DNA from 2 places in the Streptomyces sp. NBC_00385 genome. Region 2 is predicted to be linked to the other one. Evidence: riboswitches for the same ligand, from Rfam matches in the RefSeq annotation. Region 2 holds a riboswitch; the other holds the start of a gene.
The links. Region 2 has a riboswitch for cobalamin ahead of OG959_RS00965 (CbtB domain-containing protein). Riboswitches for the same ligand answer to the same signal wherever they lie in the genome.
Positions count from the first base shown of each region.

Region 1: it holds a riboswitch for cobalamin, as region 2 does, so the genes downstream of both, OG959_RS37085 (ABC transporter substrate-binding protein) here and OG959_RS00965 (CbtB domain-containing protein) in region 2, are expected to answer to the same signal.

Region 1 is NZ_CP107951.1:8,398,166-8,409,107, reverse strand. It holds gene OG959_RS37120 (alpha/beta fold hydrolase) at 1-827, opposite strand, end outside; gene OG959_RS37115 (hypothetical protein) at 912-1,970, opposite strand; gene OG959_RS37110 (OPT/YSL family transporter) at 2,045-3,712, opposite strand; gene OG959_RS37105 (IclR family transcriptional regulator) at 3,844-4,644, opposite strand; gene OG959_RS37100 (PRC and DUF2382 domain-containing protein) at 5,133-6,170, shown strand; gene OG959_RS37095 (ABC transporter ATP-binding protein) at 6,279-7,094, opposite strand; gene OG959_RS37090 (FecCD family ABC transporter permease) at 7,091-8,098, opposite strand; gene OG959_RS37085 (ABC transporter substrate-binding protein) at 8,176-9,216, opposite strand; cobalamin riboswitch at 9,277-9,463, opposite strand; gene OG959_RS37080 (acyl-CoA dehydrogenase family protein) at 9,571-10,942, opposite strand, start outside.
Region 2 is NZ_CP107951.1:206,087-217,028, forward strand. It holds gene OG959_RS00925 (enoyl-CoA hydratase/isomerase family protein) at 1-836, shown strand, start outside; gene OG959_RS00930 (SGNH/GDSL hydrolase family protein) at 767-1,645, opposite strand; gene OG959_RS00935 (TetR family transcriptional regulator C-terminal domain-containing protein) at 2,203-2,517, shown strand; gene OG959_RS00940 (ATP-binding cassette domain-containing protein) at 2,746-3,054, opposite strand; gene OG959_RS00945 (pirin family protein) at 3,566-4,531, opposite strand; gene OG959_RS00950 (tetratricopeptide repeat protein) at 4,674-5,030, shown strand; gene OG959_RS00955 (GNAT family N-acetyltransferase) at 5,103-5,612, shown strand; gene OG959_RS00960 (CbtA family protein) at 5,681-6,460, opposite strand; gene OG959_RS00965 (CbtB domain-containing protein) at 6,490-6,705, opposite strand; adenosylcobalamin (AdoCbl) riboswitch at 6,751-6,844, opposite strand; gene OG959_RS00970 (histidine phosphatase family protein) at 6,969-7,565, shown strand; gene OG959_RS00975 (glycoside hydrolase family 15 protein) at 7,661-9,514, opposite strand; gene OG959_RS00980 (TetR/AcrR family transcriptional regulator) at 9,640-10,242, shown strand; gene OG959_RS00985 (long-chain-fatty-acid--CoA ligase) at 10,429-10,942, shown strand, end outside.

The DNA.
Region 1 (10,942 bases), 8.2 Mb from region 2:
CCGCGCAGGAAGGTGTCGGTGAGTTCCGGTCCGTCGGCGCCCTCGGTGAAGGCGGTCTCCAGGAGGTAGTGCAGCGAGTCGAACTTGGCCGCGGTGCCGAAGGTGATGCCGAGGCTCTGGAAGCGGCGCACGGTGAGGCGTTCTCCGGCCGGCATCCGGACGTCGTGCGTGTCCAGGTGCGCGGCGACGGCCTCGGCGAGGGCCTGGTCGCCGGGGTAGCGCGCGAAGTAGCGCTCGTTGTGGGCGAGGGTGCGGGCGTACGCGGCGCGGTAGACGTCGTCTGCGTGGCCGGTGAGCGTCGGCAGTCCGCCGGTGATGTACGCCTGGGTGAGGCCTTCGGGGGCGAGCGAGAGATAGGTGAGGGTGGAGAATCCGCCGAAGCTCTGGCCGAGGACACTCCACGGCTCCTCGCCCTGGAGGTGGCGGCGCAGGTGTTCGGCGTCGCGCACGATCGAGTCGGCGCGGAAGTGCGCGAGGTAGTCGGCGGCGGCCTCGGAGTCCGTGCCGAAGCGGGCCAGGGTGGCCCGGTCGGCGGGGGTGGAACGGCCGGTGCCCCGCTGGTCCAGGAGGACGACGCGGTAGTCGGCGAGGGCGCGGCGCAGCCAGGCACCCGCGGCGTTGGGGCGCTCGGCGCGGCCACCGGGGCCGCCCTGGAGCCAGAGCAGGCGGGGCAGGTCCTCGTGCTCGCGTCCCTCGGCGACGACCTCGCGGGCGAACAGACGGATGGCGGGGCCGTCCGGGGTGTGGTGGTCGAGCGGCACGTCGAGGGTGTGGTCGGTGCAGACCAGGCCGCCGTGGCGGTAGGAGACGGGGGCGGGGGTGGTCATGGGCGCTCCTTGCGCGTCTCGGTGCGGTTGACGGGTGCCGGGCGGGCCCGCACCGGGAAGGTGCGGGCCCGCCCGGTGGCCGGCTCAGTAGCCGGCGACGCCCAGGTCGCGGCAGATCCCGACGAGCTCGGGGTGCACGTAGCGCCCGTTCTCCTCGATGGCGACGCCGTCCAGGTAGATGGACGGGCCGAGGACGCTGCCGTCGGTGTGGGCGGCGGCGACCCACGGTTCGCCGCCGATCCAGGCGCCCTTGGTGCCGATGCCGAGTTCGACGCAGCCGAAGACGCGCTCGTCCTCGACGATGCGGCCGGTCGGGGCGAGGACGCCGGGGTTGAAGCCGAGCGACCAGTGCGCGATGCGGAACATGTTCGGGTCGTCGAAGGACTCCATCCAGCGGCGGAAGGTGTCCGCGTCGGCGTCGCCCTCGATCTTGGTGACGACACCCTTCTCGACGGTGCAGCGGACCGGGGAGCGCAGCAGGCCGAGCTCGTCCGGCGGCCACAGGGCGCCGTCGAAGACGAGGACACCGTCCTGGGTCTCTTCGAGGGGGTTCCAGGAGATCTGGCCGGAGAGCATCACGGTCTCGCCGGGCTTCTCGGCGGGCTTGCCTCGCAGGTTGATCGGCCGGTCGCCGTTGCGGCCGACGAGGTCGGTGCCGTTGGCGGAGGTGATCCGGACCTCGTCGGCGGCCTCCAGGAGGGCGACGAGTGCCTTGCCGAGGCGGATGACGCCCTGGAAGTCCGGTCGGCCGACGGTGGCGACCAGCATCTGGACGTCCATCGCGGTCAGGTTGGTGTAGCGGCAGCCGTTCGCCATCGCGGTGCGGAAGGCGTCGGAGTGCATCAGGTACGAGACGGCGAACTCGATCCACACGTCGGCGTCGGCGATGGCACCGGCGACGGGCCGGGGCGGCTCCATGGAGGCGCCGGGCAGCGTCTCGTACCAGACGACGACGGGGTGCGCTCCGGCAGCGGCGACCGCCTGGGCGGTGGCCTCGATCACGCGGCGGTCGCTGCTGGTGTCGCCGGTGAGGACGACATGCTCGCCGCGCTTGACCAGCATGACCTCCTCGACGAGCTTGCGGGCGGCCAGGGCGAGTTCGAAGCTGAGGTACTCGGGGCGCGGTTCGAGCCTGCTGTACATGTCCACGGGGTGGTTCTCCTTGCCATGCGGGTGGTGCTGAGTGGTGCGGGGTGTGGTTCAGGGGGCGGCAGCCGTCAGGTCTTGAGGATCTGGGCCGAGTCGCCGAGCGAGCTGCCCGCGATGAGTCCGGCGCCGACCAGGTTGAGTTCCTCGTCGGCGGCGGGACCGCGCAGCTTCCGGTAGCCGACCCGGACGACGAGGGCGCCGAGGACGAGCCAGCAGGCTTGCGGGGTGAGGATGAGCAGACCGGTGGCGAGCATGACGCCCATCTGCCGCCGGGTGCCGCCGAGCAGTTGGATGGCCGCGCCGGGAATGGCCCAGAGCAGCATGGTGCGTACCGCGTCCGGGTCGCTGAGCCCGCTCTTGATGGTGTCGGCGTACACCTTGGCGACGGGTGGGATGAGTCCCTGTCCGAAGTAGGAGCGCCAGGCGAGGGCGACGACGACGAGGGCGACGGCGAATCCGATGAGGGCGGCCATGAACTGCTGGCGGCGGCCTTCGCGCTCGAACGCGTCCCAGGGACGGTGCTCGCGCCGCAGCAGCCAGCCGGCCTTGAGGTCGTAGCCCATGTCGGCGAAGGCGGGGCCGGTGGCGGACACGTATCCGACCAGCAGGGCGAGCGGCACGGACGGGATGCCGATGGCGAGGCCCAGGATGAGGAAGATCAGGGTGACGGCGAAGGACGGGAACCAGCCGGACTGCATGGCGGCCAGGCCGACGATCAGTTCGTGGACCAGGGCCGCGAAGGCGGCGAACAGGACCCAGCCGACGATGCCGAGGGGGCTCATGTCCCCGATCAGGCCGCCGAGGACGGCGAGGACGACCGCTCCCCCGGTGAAGAGCGCGAAGCCGCGGATCAGGGAGGTCCGCAGGGCCCGTTCGTCGACGGTGTAGGCGGTGGTCGGGTCCGTGTCCTGGACGGTCGCGACGCTGGAGGCCTCCGCGGCGGCTTCCTTCCGCTTGCGTTCGCGTCGGCCTATGAGCAGGTGGACGGCCTGGCCGAGTGCGACGATCCCGGCGCCGACCATGACGCCGTGCGGGATGTAGCCGGCGCCGAGATCGGTGTGGAAGACGTCGGGGCTGTACTGGCGCAGCATCAGGCCGATGCCGAACATCATCAGCGCCCAGACGTTGCCGAGGAAGGCCACACCGGCGGCGGAGAGCGGCAGGCTGAAGAGCGTCCCGGCGAGTCCGACCGCGGTGCCGCCGGCCAGGATCAGGGCGCGGCGTCCTCCCCGGTCGCCGGCCTTGATCGTCTCGGCGGCGGCGGTGCCGGGCGGCCAGGCGGCGTCGGCCGGCAGCAGCCGGGAGCCGAAGGCCCGGTAGAGGACCCAGGCGTCCACGAGGAGGCCGATGAAGGCGCCGGCGAGCATCGGCCAGACCAGGTCCTCGCGGCCGAAGACGTACGGGACGGCTACGGAGGTGAGCAGCGCGTTCGCCGAGGCGAAGGTCGCGGCGGAGATGGCGCTCTGGGCCAGGTTCTGGCGGTGTACGGAACGCATCCGGCGCAGGAAGCCGAGGGGAATGCGTCCGATCAGCATGGCGACGAGTGCACCGACGACCGAGGTGTTGGCGGAGATTCCCAGCTTGGAGACGAGATCGATGCCGATGACGGCGCCGACGGCGGAGAGCACGACGAGGATGACCAGCAGGACGGGTTCCGTCGCCCTCGGATGCGACCGGGGCTCTTCGGGACCCGGCGGCGGCGGGGCAGGGTGCGGCGCGGAGACGTGGTGCGCCATGGGGCACCCCCTTCGGTGAGCAGGGCGGGGATCTCGGTGTGTCCCCGGTGGGTGGGCGGCCGGGCGGGGCCGGGGCAGGCCGGCGGCGCGGGAGGGCCGCGGTGGGGCGGGTTGGTTCGGGGCGCGCGGGCTCAGCCGCCGAGGGCGGCGGTGATCTCCGCCGCTCCGGCGCGTACCAGCGTCACGAGGGTGTCGGCGGCCCGCTCCACGCGGTGGGACGGGCCGATGACGGTGAGGGAGGCGGGGACGCCGTCCCCCTGGAAGACGGGGGCGGAGACCGCGGTCACCGCTTCGTCGTACTCGCCGTGGCTGATGCAGTAGCCGTCGGCGCGGACCTGCGCGTAGCAGGCGAGCAGGGCGTCCAGGTCCGTGATGGTGCGGTCGTTGAAGCGCGTCAGTCCGGTGGCGCCGAACATCTGCCGGATCTCGCGCTCGGGGTGGTACGCGAAGATCGTGTGCCCGGACGCTCCGGCGTGGCCGGGCATGACCGCGCCGATGATCGCGGTGTAGCGGACGGGCCCGGTGCCGTCGACGGCGGCTTCGCAGCGGTAGCTGCCGCCGTGCGGGACGTTGAGGACGATGCTCTCGCCGGTCTCGCGGAGCAGCCGGGCGAGTATCGGGCGGGAGATCGAGGACAGTACTCCGCTGTGCTCGCTGACCCGGGCCAGCCGGGACAGGGCGGGACCCGGGCGGTAGCGGCGGCTGTTGTCGTCGCAGAGCAGGAAGCCGCGCGCGCTCAGGGTGGTGAGCAGGCGCTGCACGACGGCCTTGTCCCAGCCGTGGTGGCGGGCCAGTTCGCTGACGCCCCATTCGGGGCGCTGCTCGGTGAACGTGAGCAGCACGAGCAGGGCCCGGTCCACGGTCTGCAGCACGGCGGGGGCCTGCTGTCCGGCCGGAGCCGGAGTGGTGGTGTCCGTGCCGTGCTCAGCCATGGGCCGGGCCTCCTTCGTCCACGTCATCGATCTTCCGGTGCGGAAATCGCAACGCCGTTGCGATTTCTGGCGAAAGGATGCGGGCACCCCCAGCGGGTGTCAAGGGTTTCCCGGAAATTCGCCCCCGGTGGGAACGGCCTGTTCAGAGGCGGTGGAGTGCGGGCGCCCGACGAGGGCGGGTCCGATGCCGGGTGAAGGCGGAGAACGCGGTCCGTTCCGGGTGCCGCACGGTGCGGCCGTTCCGCCCGGCCCTCCGGTGGGCGGGCCCACGTGACCTCCCCGCCCCCGTTCACTCGATTGGCCTAATCGGGCCGGCAGCCCCACAGCCGCATCGCACGGGGCCTGCACCGACGTGGGGCGGGTACGGCGGCCGGCGTCCGTCGGCCGGGCGGTTGCAGCGCCCATCCGGGTGAGGCGCGATGGAATCCGGACGCGCCTCCCCTGCTGGACCCACCCACAGGACGCGCCCGGGCGAGGAGGAATCGGTCATGGGAGCCGCTGACGGTTTCACGGATTCCGGAGAGCTCGACGGCCTGACGGTGTACGACACCGAGGGCGAGAAGATCGGCAACGTGGGGCGGGTGTATGTCGACGACAACACCGGCCGGCCGGACTGGATCACGGTGAAGACCGGCCTGTTCGGTATGAAGGAGAGTTTCGTGCCCCTCGCCGGAGCCCGTCGCGTGGGCTCCGACCTGCACATCTCGCATCCGAAGGACCGGGTGAAGGAAGCCCCCCGGGTGGACGCGGACGCCCATCTGTCCGTCTCCGAGGAGGAAGAGCTCTACCGGCACTACGGCCTGAGCCGGAATACCAAGGCCAACCTCGGTGACCGCGCCGGGGCCGCCGGCACCACGAGTGCCGACGCACCGACCACGACCGGCACGGGCACCATGGGCGCGGCCGGAGCCGGCGCGGCAGCCGGGGCCGGGGCCATGGGCGCCGCGGGCACGGGCCGCACGACCGACAGGACCACGTCGGCCGGCATGGCCGGTGCGGGCACCGGGACCGGCAGGCACCGCGACACCGAAACCTCGGGCACGTCCCGTCCGCTGGTCGGAGCCGGTGCGGGAGCGGAACGCTCCAGCGCCGACCTCAGCGGCAAGGAGGAACTGATCCGCTCCGAGGAACAGCTGCACATCGGCACCGAGGAGTACGAGAGCGGCAAGGCCCGTCTCCACAAGTACGTCGTCACCGAGAACGTCACCCGGACCGTGCCCGTCACGCACGAAGAGGTGCGCGTGGTCCGTGAACCGCTCCGTCCGGGCGACAAGGCGGCCGACCGGTCCGACATCACCGAGCAGGACGTGGAGGTCACCCTGCACGCCGAACGCGCCACGATGCGCAAGGAGACCGTGCCGGTCGAGCGGGTGCGGATGGAAACGAAGAAGGTGACCGAGCAGAAGGAAGTCTCCGCCGAGCTGCGCAAGGAGCAGATCGACTACGCGGACGGCACCAGCAAGAGCGGCAAGGACATGGGCGGCAAGGACACGGGCGGCGAGTTCGGCCAGGGCCGGCACCGCTGACCCCCGGCACACCGCGCCGGACGGCCGTACCGCACCGCGAGGGGCGGGCCCCGCACCGGGGTCCGCCCCTCGCGCTCCGCGGCGGGGGCAACCCCGCGGCGGAGCGCCTCAGACCGACGCGGACGCCGCGGGAACCTCGGGCCGCCCCGGACGAAAGCGCACCGAGGGCCGCCCCTGCGGTCCGTCCGGGGTCACGACGGCCCGTACCCGGTAGACGTCGGCGATGAGCTTCTCCGTGATCACTTCCGCCGGAGTGCCGCCCGCGACGGCCTTTCCCCCGTCCATCACCACGATCCGGTCGCAGAACATCGCGGCCAGATTGAGATCGTGCAGGGCGACGACAGCGGTGAGCGGCAACGCGGTGACCAGGGCCAGCAGTTCGAGCTGGTGCTGGATGTCCAGATGGTTGGTCGGTTCGTCCAGGAGCAGTTCGCGCGGCTGCTGGGCGAGCGCGCGGGCGATCTGGACGCGCTGGCGTTCACCGCCGGACAGCGTGTGCCAGGACTGGTCGCGGCGTTCCGCGAGACCGGTCCGCTCCAGAGCCTCGCGCACCGCCCTCTCGTCGGCCGCCGTCGGCGCCGACCAGGCACGGCGGTGCGGGATGCGGCCCAGGCGTACGACGTCCACGACGCTGAGCTCGACCTGGGTGACGGCGTGCTGGTCGACCACGGCAACGCGCCGGGCCACGGTGCGTCGGCCGACCGCGGTCAGCGGATCGCCGTCGAGGGTGACCAGGCCCGCGTCCGGGGCGAGGACCCCGGCCAGGATCCGCAGGAGGGTGGACTTCCCGGAGCCGTTCGGGCCGATCAGCCCGATGGTGGCGCCGGGCGGCGGTGCGAGCGAGACACCGTCCAGGATGAGGCGGCCGCCCGCCTCCCTGCTGACCCGGTCGGCCCGCAGGCCGCCGGGGACGGCCCGGGTCACGGGGTCCGCCGGGTGCGGTGGAGGACCAGCACGAAGGCGGGGACCCCGATCAGTGCGGTGACGACTCCCACCGGTACCTCCTGCGGATCGAGAACGGTCCGGGCGAGGGTGTCGACCCAGACCAGGAACACGGCCCCGGCGAGTGCGGTCACCGGCAGCAGTCTGCGGTGCCCGGAGCCGGTGAGCGCCCGGGCCGCGTGCGGCAGCACCAGCCCGACGAACCCGATGGCACCGGCGGAGCTCACGAGAGCGGCGGTCAGCAGTGCGGTCGTGCACAGCAGGACGATCCGGGTACGGCCGACGTGGACGCCGAGGGTGGCCGCCGCGTCCTGGCCGAAGGCGAAGGCGTCGAGCGTACGGGCGTGGCCGAGGCAGATCAGCAGGGTCACTGCGAGCACGGCGGAGCAGATCCACACATCGCTCCAGCCGACGCCGCCGAGCGAGCCCAGCAGCCAGAACAGCACGCCTCGGGTCTGTTCGGCGTCGGCGGCGGTCATCACGACGAAGGAGGTGAGCGCGGAGAAGAGCTGCATGGCCGCGACGCCGGACAGGACGACCCGGTCGGTGCTGCCGCCGAGGGTGTGGCTGAGCAGCATGACCAGGGCGAAGGAGCACAGGGCCCCGATGAACGCCCCGGCCGACAGGGAGACCGCTCCCCCGCCGACCCCGAGGACGACCACGACGACGGCGCCGGTCGAGGCTCCGGAGGAGACCCCGAGGACGAACGGGTCGGCGAGCGGGTTGCGCAGCAGCGACTGCATGACCGTGCCGCAGACCGCGAGCCCCGCGCCGCAGACGGCGGCGAGCAGGGTGCGCGGCATGCGCAGGTTCCAGATGATGCCGTCGCGGATCGGGCTGAGCCGCGACTCGCCCGCGCCGAGGTGGGAGGCGACCGCGGACCAGACGTCGGCGACGGAGATCCGGGCCGGGCCGATCGTGACGGCGACGGCGACGGACAGGGCGAGCAGCAGGAGCCCACCGGTCCACAGGAGGCCTTCGCGGATACCGCGGACGCGCCGGAGGCCGGGCCCGGTGCGCGCGGCCGTGTCCTCGCGCTGTACCGCGGCCTGTTCGGTGTCCGTCACCCCGCGAGCCCGAAGGTGCGCAGGGCTGCGGCCACGCGCTCCACGCCCTCGACGGTCCGGATGGTCGGGTTCATCGCCTGGCCGCTGAGCAGCACGTAGCGCTTGTGCCGGACGGCGTCCATGTTCTTCGTGACGGGGTTGGACTCCAGGAAGGCGATCTTCTTCGCGGCACTCTCGGCGGTCTGCGACTTGCGGGTCAGATCGCCGATGACCAGTACGTCCGGGTTGCGGTCGGCGACCGTCTCCCAGTTGATCTGCGGCCATTCCTCGTGAGTGTCGTCGAAGGCGTTCTTCGCGCCGAGTTCCCGGGTGATGATGCCGGGCGCACCGCAGCAGCCGGCCAGGTACGGGGCCTCGGAGTTGGCGAACCAGTACAGCAGCGAGGCCCCGGAGGCGTCGATGCCGCTCGTCGCCTTCCGTACCCGGGCGCGCAGCCCGGCGACGAGTTTCTCGCCGCGCTCGGGAACGCCGAACACCTGGGCCAGTTCGCGCACTTCGGCGTAGACGCTGTCCATGGTCAGGGCGCCGGTGCGGACTCCGTCGCCGTCCATGCTGTTGTCCTTGGCGGTGCAGTCGGCGGGCGAGACGTAGGTGGGGACGCCCAGCTTCTCGAACTGCTCGCGCGGTGCGACACCGCCCTTGGCGAGGGTCGATTCGAAGGAGGCGCTGACGAAGTCGGGCTCCCGGTCCAGGACCTTCTCCGACGAGGGGCGGTTGTCGGAGATCCTCGGGACGCCCGCGTTGGCCTTCTCCAGGCCCTTCAGCACCGGGTCGGTCCAGGTGGCCGTGGCGGCCAGCCGGTCGGCGAGACCGAGCGAGAGCAGGATCTCGGTCGATCCCTGGTCGACCGGTACGGCGCGCTTCGGCGCGGCGTCCACGGTGACGGTCCGTCCGCAGTTCCTCAGTGTGACCGGATAGCCGTCGGCCTTGCCGGACTTGGCTGCGGTGCTGTCCTTGCCGCCGCCGCAGGCCGTCAGCAGGATCAGGGCGGCGGTGAGCAGGGCGGCGGAGCGGGCGGGGCCGGCTATGGGCGGCACGGAGTACCTCGGCGTCTCTGGGCCCATGCGCGGGGCCCGTACGGAGTTCCGCGGCCCGGTGCCGGACCGCGGGTGCCAGCAGGTCTTCGGACTCGGGTTCATGCGGACGGGACGCCTTCCCGGGAAACCGTGGGTCTCCCAGTGGCCGTGGCCCCGCCCGTCCCCCTCACCGCTGCGCGTCAGTTCCGGATTCGCACCGGATTCCCTGACCCCTACGTGGAGTTCGACTGGCTCCGGGCACGCTACCACGAGCCTCCGCGCAGCTCAGCGGCGGTGCGGGGCGGTGCGGTGGCCGGGGCGGCGTGCCGCGCACCGCCCCGGCCACCCCACCGTTCCGGGGCGGCCCGGTACCGGTCACGCGTTGCGGTGAACCGATTCGTCACCGGGGGTGCGCGGACCGGTGGCTTCCGGGGCCGCGGCGATGTGCCAGGAGGCGCCCGGATCGTCGTAGGCGTCGGTGTAGCGGGCTCCGGTGATGGGCCAGTCGGCAAGCAGCTCACCGGGCAGCGCGAAGGACGCGGCCAGTTCCGGCAGATGGCCGCTGACCGCGGTGACGAGCTGTTCGGTGGCATCACTCAGTCCGTCTACCTGACCGGGGGTCAGGTGGCCGGCCGCGAGCAGGTCCCCGCTGTTGTGTGCGACCCAGCGCAGCGCGAACAGCCGGGCCAGTTCGTCCAGCCGCTCGCGGGCCTCGCCGCCGGGCAGCGCCGCGAGCGCGTTCTCGTACGCGTGGGCCGCCTGCCGGTACCCATGGGCCTCGACCCCCCGCAGCGCGGGCCCGGATGCCGCGTTCCAGCGCTCCAGCGGGCCACCGTCCGCCGCCCGCGCCATCCGTGCCGCCGCCCGGGCGAACCAGATGCGCTCCACCTCGTCCAGGAGGCGGCCGAGGAACCGGAGGTCGGCGAGGTCACCGCCCGTGGCGCCGGCGGCCGGTTCCTCCTGCGGGGCCCGTGACGCGTCGAGGAGGAGTCCGGCCGCCGCCCGGGAGTGAATGGCCAGGTTGTCACCCTCGGCGGTGATGGCGCCCTCGATCCCGGTGACGAGTTCGGTCATCCCGTTGTTCTCCAGCAGCCCCTGGGCGCCGCACCGCTCCCGGCATTCGACGATCACGGACCGGGCCTGCCAGGTGATCCACCCCTTGGCGATGTCGACCAGCCGCTCGTCCGCCTCCCGCTCCGCGGGCGGCCGGGCCGCCGCCTTCTCCCAACGGTCGAGTACGCGCCGGTGCAGCAGGCTCATCGCGAAGACGGTGGCCATGGCCTCGGCGAGCGGACCGTGGTGGCTGCGGTGGGCCACCACCGGCACCGGGGGCGCCGCGCGGCCCCCCGAGACGAAGCGATGGCCGCCGTAGCGGACGGCGACGGCCAGGGTGGTGCGGGCGGAGCCGACCGCGCTGGCGCTCATGCAGATCCGGCCGGTGGTGACCCGCCCGATCGAGGTGAGGAAGCGGCGCCTGCGTCCCTCGGTGCCGCTGCGGAACACCCCGTCGTCGCCGACCCGCCCCTGCGCGCCGCCGAGCAGTGCCCCGCGGTCCACGAAGACCTGGTCGAAGGAGGTCAGGCAGTGGTCGACCGGACTGCCCATCCGTGCGGGAAGCCGGCGCACCCGGATTCCGGGCAGGGCCCGGGACGCGTCCGTGAGCGGCACCAGCAGCAGGAAGACCCCCTGATCACGGCCGTCCACGATCAGGCGGGCAGCGACCAGACCCGACTTGGGGCCGCCGGCC
Region 2 (10,942 bases):
TCGCAGCTCAACCCGCCGCCGCCATCACCCTCGTACAAGTACTCCGCATGGGTTCAGTGCTCCTGCCACGGCAGCGGCTGATCGTCGAATCCCTCGCTTACTCCGCCCTCCAGGGCGGTTCCGGCTTCCGCGCCTGGTTGTCGGCCGCCCGCCCCAGGACGCACCGTCCCGCCGCGGAACCGGTACGGACACGGCGCGACGGCGACCGCCTCGCCGTGACCCTGGATCGCCCCTGGGCGCGCAACGCCTTCGACGCGGCCACCCGTGATGCCTTGTGTGAGGCACTGGAGGTCGCCGTCGCCGACCCATCGATCGCTCGCGTCGACCTGTACGGCCGTGGGCCCGCGTTCTGCGGCGGAGGGGACCTCGCCGAGTTCGGCAGCTCCCGGGATCCCGCCGAGGCGCACCGGGTACGCGTGCACCGCAGTCCGGCAGCACTGCTTCAGCGGTGCGGCGCCAAGGTGACCGCGCACCTCCACGGCGCGTGCGTGGGCGCGGGCATCGAACTGCCGGCCTTCGCCGGCAGGGTGACGAGCGCTCCGGACACGGTGATACGGCTGCCCGAGGTCAGCATGGGTCTGATACCGGGCGCCGGAGGCACGGCGAGCCTCCCGGCCCGCATCGGCCGGGAGCGGACCGCCTACCTCGCGCTCTCAGGAGCTGCGCTCAGCGCAGCGGAGGCTCTGTGCTGGGGGCTGGTCGACGGCATCGCCGCCGATTGGGACGCCGCGGCAGAGCCGGAGCCGCCCCTGGTGCCCCGCCGGCATCATCCTCGCGGGTTGACAGCGCTCAGCACCGCGTCTGCCATCCCGCGCTCCCCTCGCTCATTGGGGTGAACCGGGGCAGCGAGAGAGGCGGGAACGAGTGGTTCGATCCAGCGGGTACTGCGTGGCGAGCAGGCATCACGGCCGATGGACGATGTGTAGGTGTCGACGTAGGTGCCACCGGCCACATGTGCCTGATCGCGCAGCATGCTGTTGAGCTGGTGCTGTACGCGGTGGAGGAACGCCACGTCGCCCGGCGCCAGGCTCATCTCCCGAAGACAACCGGTTCCGGAGGGCGGGACGACCGCCGGGTAGCCGACGACGTATACCCGTGCGAGCGGAGCGCGGCGCTTCACTTCGGCCAAGACGTCCGCCAGTCGCTTTGCTGTTTCTTGCAGTTGCTGATCGACCTTATCGACACCACCACGTACGTATTGCCCCTCGCAAGGAGCATCGCCGGGTATGTACTTGCCACTGCCGGTAGCTCGATAGAAGATTCCCGCTTTGACACAGCTCGTTATCACATCGGAGAAACCGGCATCGTTTCCGCCGATGCCCAGCGTGACCAGGCGCGTACTTTTCGAAAGCGCCGCCAGCTGCTCGCGATTGGTTCCTTTGCTCGTTGCCTGCGGCGCGGACAGGTTGGCGATGGTCGCACCGCTGCAGCTCACGTCACGGAAATCTGCGGCCTTGACCCCCAGCGTGCGGGCGATGAGCGTCGGATAGTTGTGGTCGGAGCGTGCGCATCCGACGGGCGTGGCGCTCTGGCCGGGAATTCTCGGACCGGATGTGTACGAGTCACCCATGGCGACGTAGGGGCCTTCGGTCACATCGGCCGAAGCCCTCCGGCCGGAGGAGTCGTCGTGCGTGAGCGTGATCACGGTGCAGAGGACACCGCAGGCCAGCAGCCCAGCAAGGCCGGCTCGTTTCCATCTCATGGAGGTCTTCCTGTTCTGTCGGCCCACGCGCAGGAGACCGGCGCGGGGCGGAGGAGTACGACGCATCCCGCACACGGCACGCGAGACACGGGCTCCACGACCGAACTCCACGGTGAAAGAGGTGCGGCTACCGGTTCTTCGCGGAATGCCCGACCAGCATGCCCGGGCAGGGAACGTCTCGTCGTCGTGCGCTTGCCGCAACACGGCGTAGTGAAATCGCACCGACCAGAACGCTCCGCATCATCCTTCGGCACGAGACCGCCACATGAGATCACGAAGGGCGACTGCGGGCGGTGGTGGCACGAGGCCTCGGCATCAGCCTCCTGCGGTGCAAGGTGGCGCGGTCGGAAGCGGACGGACTGCTCGTTCGGGACCGTGCCCAGCGCCGCCCCGAAAGCGGTCTTCAGCTTGCCGCCGGGGTCGGGGAAGTGTCCGAGGGCGGTACGCGGCGAGGCGTCCATGCTCCTCCTGGCCACGTGTGCGAAGGGGGTCGCGGGGAGATGCTCGGCGAAGGCCCGTGTCAGGGCCTTCCAGACGGCCGGGTCCGCGGCCAGGATCCGATAGGGCATGTCCAGGCTGCACGACACTACGCCGAGCGCTACCGCAACCTCCGCCAATTCTACGAGGCGGTGTTCAGCGCTCTCGCGGAGCGCGGGGAACTCACCTCTCCGATCGAACCCGCAGCGCTGGCCACGATGACCATCGCTCTCATCAACGGCCTCCAGCAGCAGTGGCTGTTCGACCGGGACTCGGTGAACGTAGAAGGCGCGATCCGCACGTTCCTGCTTTCGATCATCCCGGGACTCGCCGCCTGAGCACGACCGCACGGTCCATCCGCCCTCACGCTCAATGTCAGCGCTGGAGCCTCAGGCGCCGGCACTCTTCCCACCGCTCCCGCCGCCGGAGTGCGTCGGCGACCGGTGCAGTGGGCAGGAGCCGTTGCGTGTAGGGGTAGTCGGGGCTCGCGGTGACGGTGCCGGCGGACCCGGTCTCCACTATGTGCCCTTGGCCGACCACGCCCACGCGGTGGCCCGCTTGCCGGGTCACGGCGAGGTCGCGGGAGACGAAGAGGTATGCGATGCGACCCGGGTATGCCGTTGCGTGTCCACGAAGAGGTCGAGCACACGGGCCAACGCGGACAGATCATGTGCCGAGACGGGTTCTTCGCAGACGATCAGCCTGGGCGCCGAGGCAAACGCGCGGGCGATCGCCACGCGTTGGCGCTGCCCGCCGCTGAACTCGCGCGGTAGCCGCTCGGAGGCGTCGGCCGGCAGCCCTGCCCGGTCCAGCCGCTCGCTCGCCCTGGACCGGGCATCGCTGGAGGTGGCGAGCTTCGCCGAAGAGATCGCCACCGTGCAGGACGACTCGCTCGCCTGCAGGATCTCGTAGTGGTGGGCTGATTCAGCGGGTTCGGGGGCAACCGAGCGCCGTCATTTCTGGTCAGTGCGGAACGGGTCGCTCTTCGTCGGGCCGACCGCCCCTATTCCCGCGGCACGTCGCAGCGTGCGGCGCACATACGAGTTGAGCCTGCCGGCCGTGGCCGGCTCTTCCTGCTGCGACAGCTCGTGGGTGGCTCGACCGGACCACAACGTCACGACTCATCGACCTTCACGCGTAGTCGCTCCAGCCCCCCGGCCGGCCCAAGCAGCAGCCACAACACCTGACGCGCTCTCAATAGTCAGCATTGAGTCAGCAGCCGCCCCGGCACACGAGGTCGGACGGGGGCACAGACGGGAACGCCGGTCCAGCGGAAAGCCTGCCCCTGAGGCACTCTCAGCCGCTTCCAGACCTCCCCCTCCCAGAGGGCGACGCAGGCACGGTCGGGCACGCCTCGAAACCCGTGAATCTGCAAGAACCCGCAGCTCAGCGCACACGCCCCCGTGGCTTCAAGGGCACAGGGGGCAACGCCGGAGCCGGGAGCGGCGCACCGTCGTAGCCGCGTACGGCGCCGAACCGATCACCGCTCATCCAGTCCTCCCGGGCCTGCGTGATCTCGTCCTGGGTTCTGCCCACGAAGTTCCACCACATGACGATCTCCTCCTCGAAGGGCTCGCCACCCAGGAGCATCAGCCCCGCGTCCGACGTGGCACGCAGAGGGAGCTCGGAACGGCCGCAGCCGAGGTAGAGCATCGAGCCGGGCAGGACAGGCACGCCGTCGACCTCCGCCTCGCCGGACATCGACAGCACGGCGTACTCGAAGTCGGGGTCCAGCGGGAGGCGGGCCTCGGCTCCGCTGCTCAGGGCGAGGTCGGCGCCGACGATCGGGGTGTACGCGGTGCCGGGCGAGGTGGCGTCGTCGAGGGTGCCGAGGATCACCGTGGCCGTGAGGCCGGGGGCGGTCACGGTCGGCAGGTCCTTGTGGTGCTGGAAGTGCGGCTCGACGGTGCGGTGGGCATCGGGCAGGGCGACCCAGAGCTGGGCGCCGTGCAGCAGAGCGGCGTGCGGCCGGGGGCTCTCCTCCGAGTGGCTGATCGCACGGCCCGATGTCATCAGGCCGAGCTCGCGCGGGCGGATCGTCTCCAGACTGCCCAGGCTGTCGCGGTGCAGGACCTCGCCCTCGTGCAGCCAGCTGACCGTCTGCAGGCCCATGTGGGGGTGCGGCGGCACCTGCATCCCGGGTTCGTCCGCGATGTCGTCGGGGCCGTAGTGGTCGACGAAGGCCCAGGCTCCGACCATGCGGCGGCCCAGATTGGGCAGCAGTCTGCGGACCTCGGTGGACTCGCCGAGCCGGACATGGCGCGGGGTGAGAAGTTCACGTACGGGTTCGGCGACGACGAAACCCCGCCCTCCGCAGACGGAGAGTGCGGCCTGGCGATCGAGATTGCTCATGGCGGTCAACCTATTCCCGTGCGGCTCCGGGCGGGTGGCACCCACGCCGAATATTTAGTGGAATGTTAAACCACCCGTCGGTGTTGTGGCGGGTGGATACGTACGGGAGCGGCCCGGCGGCACCGTCGACCGAGGAGGTCACATGAGCGACACCTACTACGAGTTCGGGACCGCCGCCGAGCGCTGGGACCGCGCGCAGCTGTTCTTCGGGTCGAAGGAGTACGCGACGGCGGCCAGGATCCTTGGCGGACTCGTCGAGGAGGTGCCGGACCAGGTCGCGCCCCGGCTGCTGCTGGCCCGGGCCTACTACCACTCGGCACGGCTCGTCCGGGCCGAGACGGAGCTGCGCGCGGTACTGGAACTCGACCCGGTGGAGCAGTACGCACGGCTCATGCTCGGCCGCACGCTGGAGCGCCAGGGCCGGCAGTCCGAGGCGGACACCCAGCTGCGGATGGCCGCCGCCCTGTCCGGGGACTTCACCCCGGCCGGTGGTGCCTGACCGCCGCACACACCGGGCCGCACCCGGATATCCGGGTGCGGCCCGGCAGGGCCGCGTGATACCTCACAGGGCATGACTCCACTCGGCACACCACGGCTGATCCTGTCCCCGATGACCCTCGCCGAGGCCGAGCAGGTGGCGGCGGGCAGGCCGGCCGAGGGTGCACGCTGGGCTCCTGACTTTCCCCTGCCGGGTGAGATGCGGGCGGCCCAGCGGTTCCTGGAGACCTGTGCCGGCACCGGCGACCCGACTCCCTACGGTTCGTACCACGTGAGGCGCCGCGACGACGGGCTGCTGATCGGCGGAGCCGGGTTCCACGGGGCGCCCGACGAGAACGGGCACGTCACGGTCGGCTACGGACTCGTGCCTTCGGCGCGCGGCATGGGGTACGCCTCCGAGGCGCTCCGTGCGCTTCTTCGGTTCACCCGTGACCAGGGCATCGCGTGCGTGCACGGGGACGCGGACCTCGACAACATCGCCTCCCAGCACGTCATGGCCGCGGCGGGCATGCGCCTCGTGAAGGAGGACGCGCTGCTGAAGTACTACCGGATCGACTGGGACGGTTCCACCGGGCAGGCGTGAGCCGGCTTCCGCACGCGGCAGGGCCCGCCCGGGGATGACGGTCTCCCCGGGCGGGCCCTGACGGAACTTCAGCCCGCCACCGTGGCCGGCCGCTTCGTCCTGCCGTCGGTGGCCGTCGCCGCGTCCGGCCCCGGCACCAGGAGCCGTTCGGTGAGATAGCCGAAGACCAGCCCGAAGGTCGTCCAGAGAGTGACCTGCACCGCGAGCGTGGCCAGCCTGAACTCCCAGAGAAGCGACGCCGGGAAGTCCTTCCCGACCTCGTTGAAGGAGGGCAGGAAGGCATAGGCCAGGCCGATGACCAGCACATAGCCGGCAGCTGCGGCGATGGTGGCGTTCCAGTTGCCCAGGCGCGGAGCCAGCCGCCTGCCGAGGATCACCGCGGCTACCGCCAGCAGCACGCTGAGCGCGACCATCAGGAAGAACAGCGTGGTGCGTTTGCCGATGGTGTCGGGGTTGCCGACGGCCGGCGGATTCGCCGGGTATTTCAGGAACGGGACGATGTACACGGTCAGGAGGGCGGCTCCCGCGATCAGCGCGGCGGTCGCCCTGGGGCCGAATCGGCCCAACCGGCCGAGCGCGTAACAGAAGACGAGTGCGGCGATGCCGCCGACGGCGACGCCGAAGACGAGTACACCGGTGGCGAGGCCGCCGGTGGCCTGCATGCCCCGGCTGACCAGTTCCTCGCCGCCGCCGTGGTCGTGGCTGTGGCTGTGCGCCTCTTCGAGGGCGATGGCCGCGTCGACGCGTGACTCGCCGAGGAAGTACGCCACCGCAAGCGCGAGCGCACCCGCGACGAGGCCGGCCAGCATGCCGCGAACGAGCAGAGCTCTGACAGATATGGAGTTCATGAGGGATTCCCCTGGATCAGCCGGATGGATCAGTGGCAGGGGAAACCGAGGAGATGACGGCCGTCGTGGACCCACTCGTGCACGCCTTCGCCCGAGATGAGCGCGGTGGCACCCTGCTCGGCGCCGACGAAGTACAGCAGGATCAGCATGAGGACGCCGAAGAAGACCGCCCAAGGGGCAATGGCCTTCAGTGAGATGGGGGTGATGGCGGGTGTGACCGTGGCGGGGGCAGCAGTCTGTGCCATGGCAGAACCTCCTGGGGGAACACGCGTCCCGATCGTGGTGCCTGAGACGAGGGTGCTGGGTCTGACTTCCCGTACGGGTACGGGTTCACAGTGGCGCGACCGTGCCGGATTCTCACCGGACTTCCGTCACACCCTCGTCGTGTCGTCGCGACCATACCGCCTGGGCGTGACGGCCGCCATGGTGCCCGTGGGTGGGCCGGAGAGCCACGGATGCCATGGTGTGCTTGGCCACGGGGCCACAGTTCAAGGAGTTGAGGACCGGTATGACGGTACGGGTGATGTTGATCTCACCGGGGCTGAACGCCGCACTGCGCGAAGCCCGGTTCGCCGGTGACGCCCCCGTCGACGGCTCCGGACTCCGGTCGGCCCGGGCTGCCGCCGCCTTCGGGTCGGTCCCGGCTGCGGACCGGTGGCTGCGGGGGCCGTCCCTCCGGTGCTCCGGCACCGCGGAGGCGCTGGGGCTGCGACCGGACACCGAACACGCCTTGCGGGACTGGGAGATGGGACGCTGGTCCGGTGCACGGCTGTCCGAGGTGAGCACGGACGAACCGGACGGGGTGGCGGCCTGGCTGGCGGATCCGTCGGCCGCTCCGCACGGGGGCGAGTCGCTGATGGAGCTCTGTGCCCGGGTGGGCGCGTGGCTCGACACGCCGCGCGGGGACGGCTCGGGCCGGGTCCTGGGGGTGGTCGAACCTGCCGTGATCCGGGCCGCCGTCGTCCACGCTCTGGCCCTCCCGCCCCAGGCGTTCTGGCGACTGGACGTGGCACCGCTGACGGTGACGGAGCTCAGCGGCAGGTCGGGACGGTGGAACCTGCGCTGCGGACGGCCGCTCGCACCGGGGGAGAGTGTCGTCCGGTGACCGCGGCCCCGGGTGCGGCGGTCACCGGACGGACCGGGGCCCCGGTCTCGGACTGAACCCGGACGACACCACGTTCAACGGTGAGCGCGGGGGCCTCACGGCGCGCCCGTGCCCCCGCGCGCCGCGTTGAGCCTCGCGTCCAGCGTGATCGCGGCGTCGATCAGTGCCAGATGCGTGAACGCCTGTGGGAAGTTGCCCAGTTGACGTCCCGTCAGGGCGATCTCCTCCGAGTACAGGCCGAGATGGTTGGCGTAGGTGAGCATCTTCTCCAGGACCAGCCGGGCCTGGTCGACGCGGCCGGCCCGCGCCAGGGCGTCGACATACATGAACGTACAGAGGGAGAAGGTTCCCTCCGAGCCGCTCAGCCCGTCGGGTGAGGCCTCGGGGTTGTAGCGGTAGACGAGGCTGTCGCTGACCAGCTCCTGCTCCATCGCGTCCAGCGTGGTCTTCCACATGGGGTCGTCCGGCGTGATGAAGCCGACCGTCGGCATGCGCAGCAGGGACGAGTCGAGGACGTCGTCGCCGTAGTGCTGGACGAAGGCCTTCTTCTTCGGGTCCCAGCCCCGGTTGAGCACCTGCTGGTAGATCGTGTCCCGCGCGTCCACCCAGCGGCCGCGGGCCGCCGGACGGCCGTCGTCGGTGGCGATGCGGACGGCGCGGTCGAAGGCGACCCAGGACATCACACGGCCGTAGGTGAAGTCCTTCCGGCCGCCCCGGGTCTCCCACAGCCCTTCACCCGGCTGGTCCCAGTGGTCGACCAGCCAGTCGAGAAGGGTGTGCAGCGCGGCCCAGCCCCGCGTGTCCAGGTGCATGCCGTGCTGATGCGCGAAGTAGATGCTGTCGAGCGCCTCACCGTAGATGTCCAGTTGCAGCTGGCTCGCCGCTCCGTTGCCGATGCGGACCGGGGAGGATCCGCCGTAGCCCTCCCAGTGGTCCAGGGTCTCCTCGACGAGGTCCGAGGAGCCGTCGACGCGGTACATGATGTTCAGCGGCCCGGTGCCGCCTTCGTGACCGGCCTCTTCCTTCACGCGGTCGTGCAGCCAGCCGATGAACGCCCTGGCTTCCTCCCTGAACCCCAGGCCCAGCAGCGCGTACACCGAGAACGACGCGTCACGGATCCAGGTGAACCGGTAGTCCCAGTTGCGTTCTCCGCCCAGTTGCTCGGGCAGGCCCGCCGTGGGGGCCGCCACCAGCGCGCCGGTGGGCGCGTACGTCATGAGTTTCAGCGTCACGGCCGAACGTTCCACCGCTTCCCGCCACCGGCCCGTGTAGGTGGACTGGCCCAGCCAGGAGCGCCAGAACTGGACGGTCTCGTCGAAGAGTTGCTCGAACTCCGCCACCGAGACCTCGTGCGGCGGCCCGTCGGGGGACGACTCCATGATCAGGCCGCGCTGCTGGCCCGCTTGCAGGGTCAGGGTGAACTGCACGTCTTTGTCGCCCGCGAGGATGTTCAGCAGCCGCTCGTCCTGGGGCTCGCGGACGGTGTGGACGGCGAGATTCATGTCCGGTGAGGCGAAAAGGGCCCCGCGCTCCGTAATGTGCAGCTCGTGCGGTGTGCGGCCGTAGTCGAAGCGGGGAGCGATCTCCCCTTCGAACGTCATGCTGCCCCGGACACAGCGCAGCATGCGGACCAGACGGTGCCGGTCCGTCGCCGCCGTCCCGGTCACCGGCATGAAGTCCACCACCTCGCCGGTGCCGGCCTCGGTCATGAATCGCGTCACGAGGACGGCCGTGTCGGGGTGGTACAGCTGCTTGCTGGTGTAGGTGTCGGCGACCGGCCGGACGGTGAAGTGACCGCCCTTGCGGTGGTCGAGCAGAGCGCCGAAGACGCTGGGTGAATCAAAGCGCGGACAGCAGAACCAGTCGATCGTCGCGTCCGTGGTCACGAGAGCCGCGGTCTGCAGATCTCCGATCAGACCGTGGTTCTCGATCAGGGGATATTCATCCACTTTGCGCCCCTTTCGGCACCGGTGGCCCATCGTATGCCGATGACGGCACCCCGTCCTGATGAGGGAGTACCGCGAGGTGACGGCCGCCGGGCCGGCCGCACCGGCCGGGGCCGTAGGCTCTGCACATGATGGAGAGGCAGGCCGGCGGGGCCGTACGGGGACCGGGGCGACCGCGCGAGGAACGGGTCACCGGAGCCGTGCTCGACGCGGTGGTGGGCCTGGTCACCGAACAGGGGATCGGGGCGGTCACGATGGACGTCGTCGCGGCCCGGGCCGGGGTGAGCAAGCCCGCCATCTACCGGCGGTGGCCCACCAAACAGGATCTGATCATCGCTGCCGCGGAGACCCGCATCGGCATCCTGTCGGTGCCCGACCTGGGCGACTTCCGCGCCGAGCTCCGCTTCGTGCTGACCACCCGGCTGGAGGCGTACCTGCTGCCGGGTTCGGACCGACTGCTCGCCGGCCTCATCGGAGCATCGGCCGATGCGGGCGCGGCGCGCAGCCAGTACGCGGAGTACACGGAGCGGATCACGAGCGAGACGAGGCGCGTCCTGGAACGCGGAATCGCCCGCGGTGACGTCGCCCCCGACACCGACGTCCGGGCCGCCGCCACCCTGGTGGCCGCCCCCCTGCTCTTCCGGCTGATCGGCGAGCTGGAGCTGCCCGACACCCGCTTCGTGGACGCGTTGGTCGATCTCGTCACCAGGGCGGTCGGCTCGGCCGGCTGACGGCTTCCGGCCGACGGCCCCGAGGCTCTTCCGGCTGCGGAATCCCCTCCCCCACGCACCTTGCCTCACCCTGCCCTAATAACAATACTCCCAGTAACGATTTCATGGCTCCTCTTTCGCGGCCATGCCCCGGCACCGTCCGCCGGCATGTCCGCGCCTCCGCACGCACCCCCCTACGGAGACCTCATGCTCAATCTCGCCACCCTGCTGGACAACAGCGCCCGCACCGTGCCCGACCGCACGGCGCTCGTGCTGGGCGTCCAGAGCACGACGTACGCGGAGCTGGACGCGGCTGCCCGGCGCGTCGCCGGTCTGCTGCGCTCACGCGGCATCGGGCCGGGCGACAAGGTCGCCCTGTCCTGTCCCAACATCGCGTGGTTCCCGGTCGTCTACTACGGGATCCTGAAAGCCGGCGCGGTGGTCGTACCGCTCAACGTGCTGCTCAAGAGCCGTGAGATCGCCTATCACCTGGCCGACTCCGGGGCCAGGGCCTACTTCTGCTTCGAGGGCGGCGCGGATCTTCCCATGGGCCGGGAGGGCTGGTCCGGTTTTCACGCGACCCCCGGCTGCGAAGAGTTCCTCCTGATGACCGCCGCCCCCACCGGGCGCTCCCCCATCGAGGGCGCCGAAACCCTGACCGCGGCGCTGGCCGGCCGGAGCGCGGACTTCGAGACGGTGGCCACGGAGCCGGGCGACACGG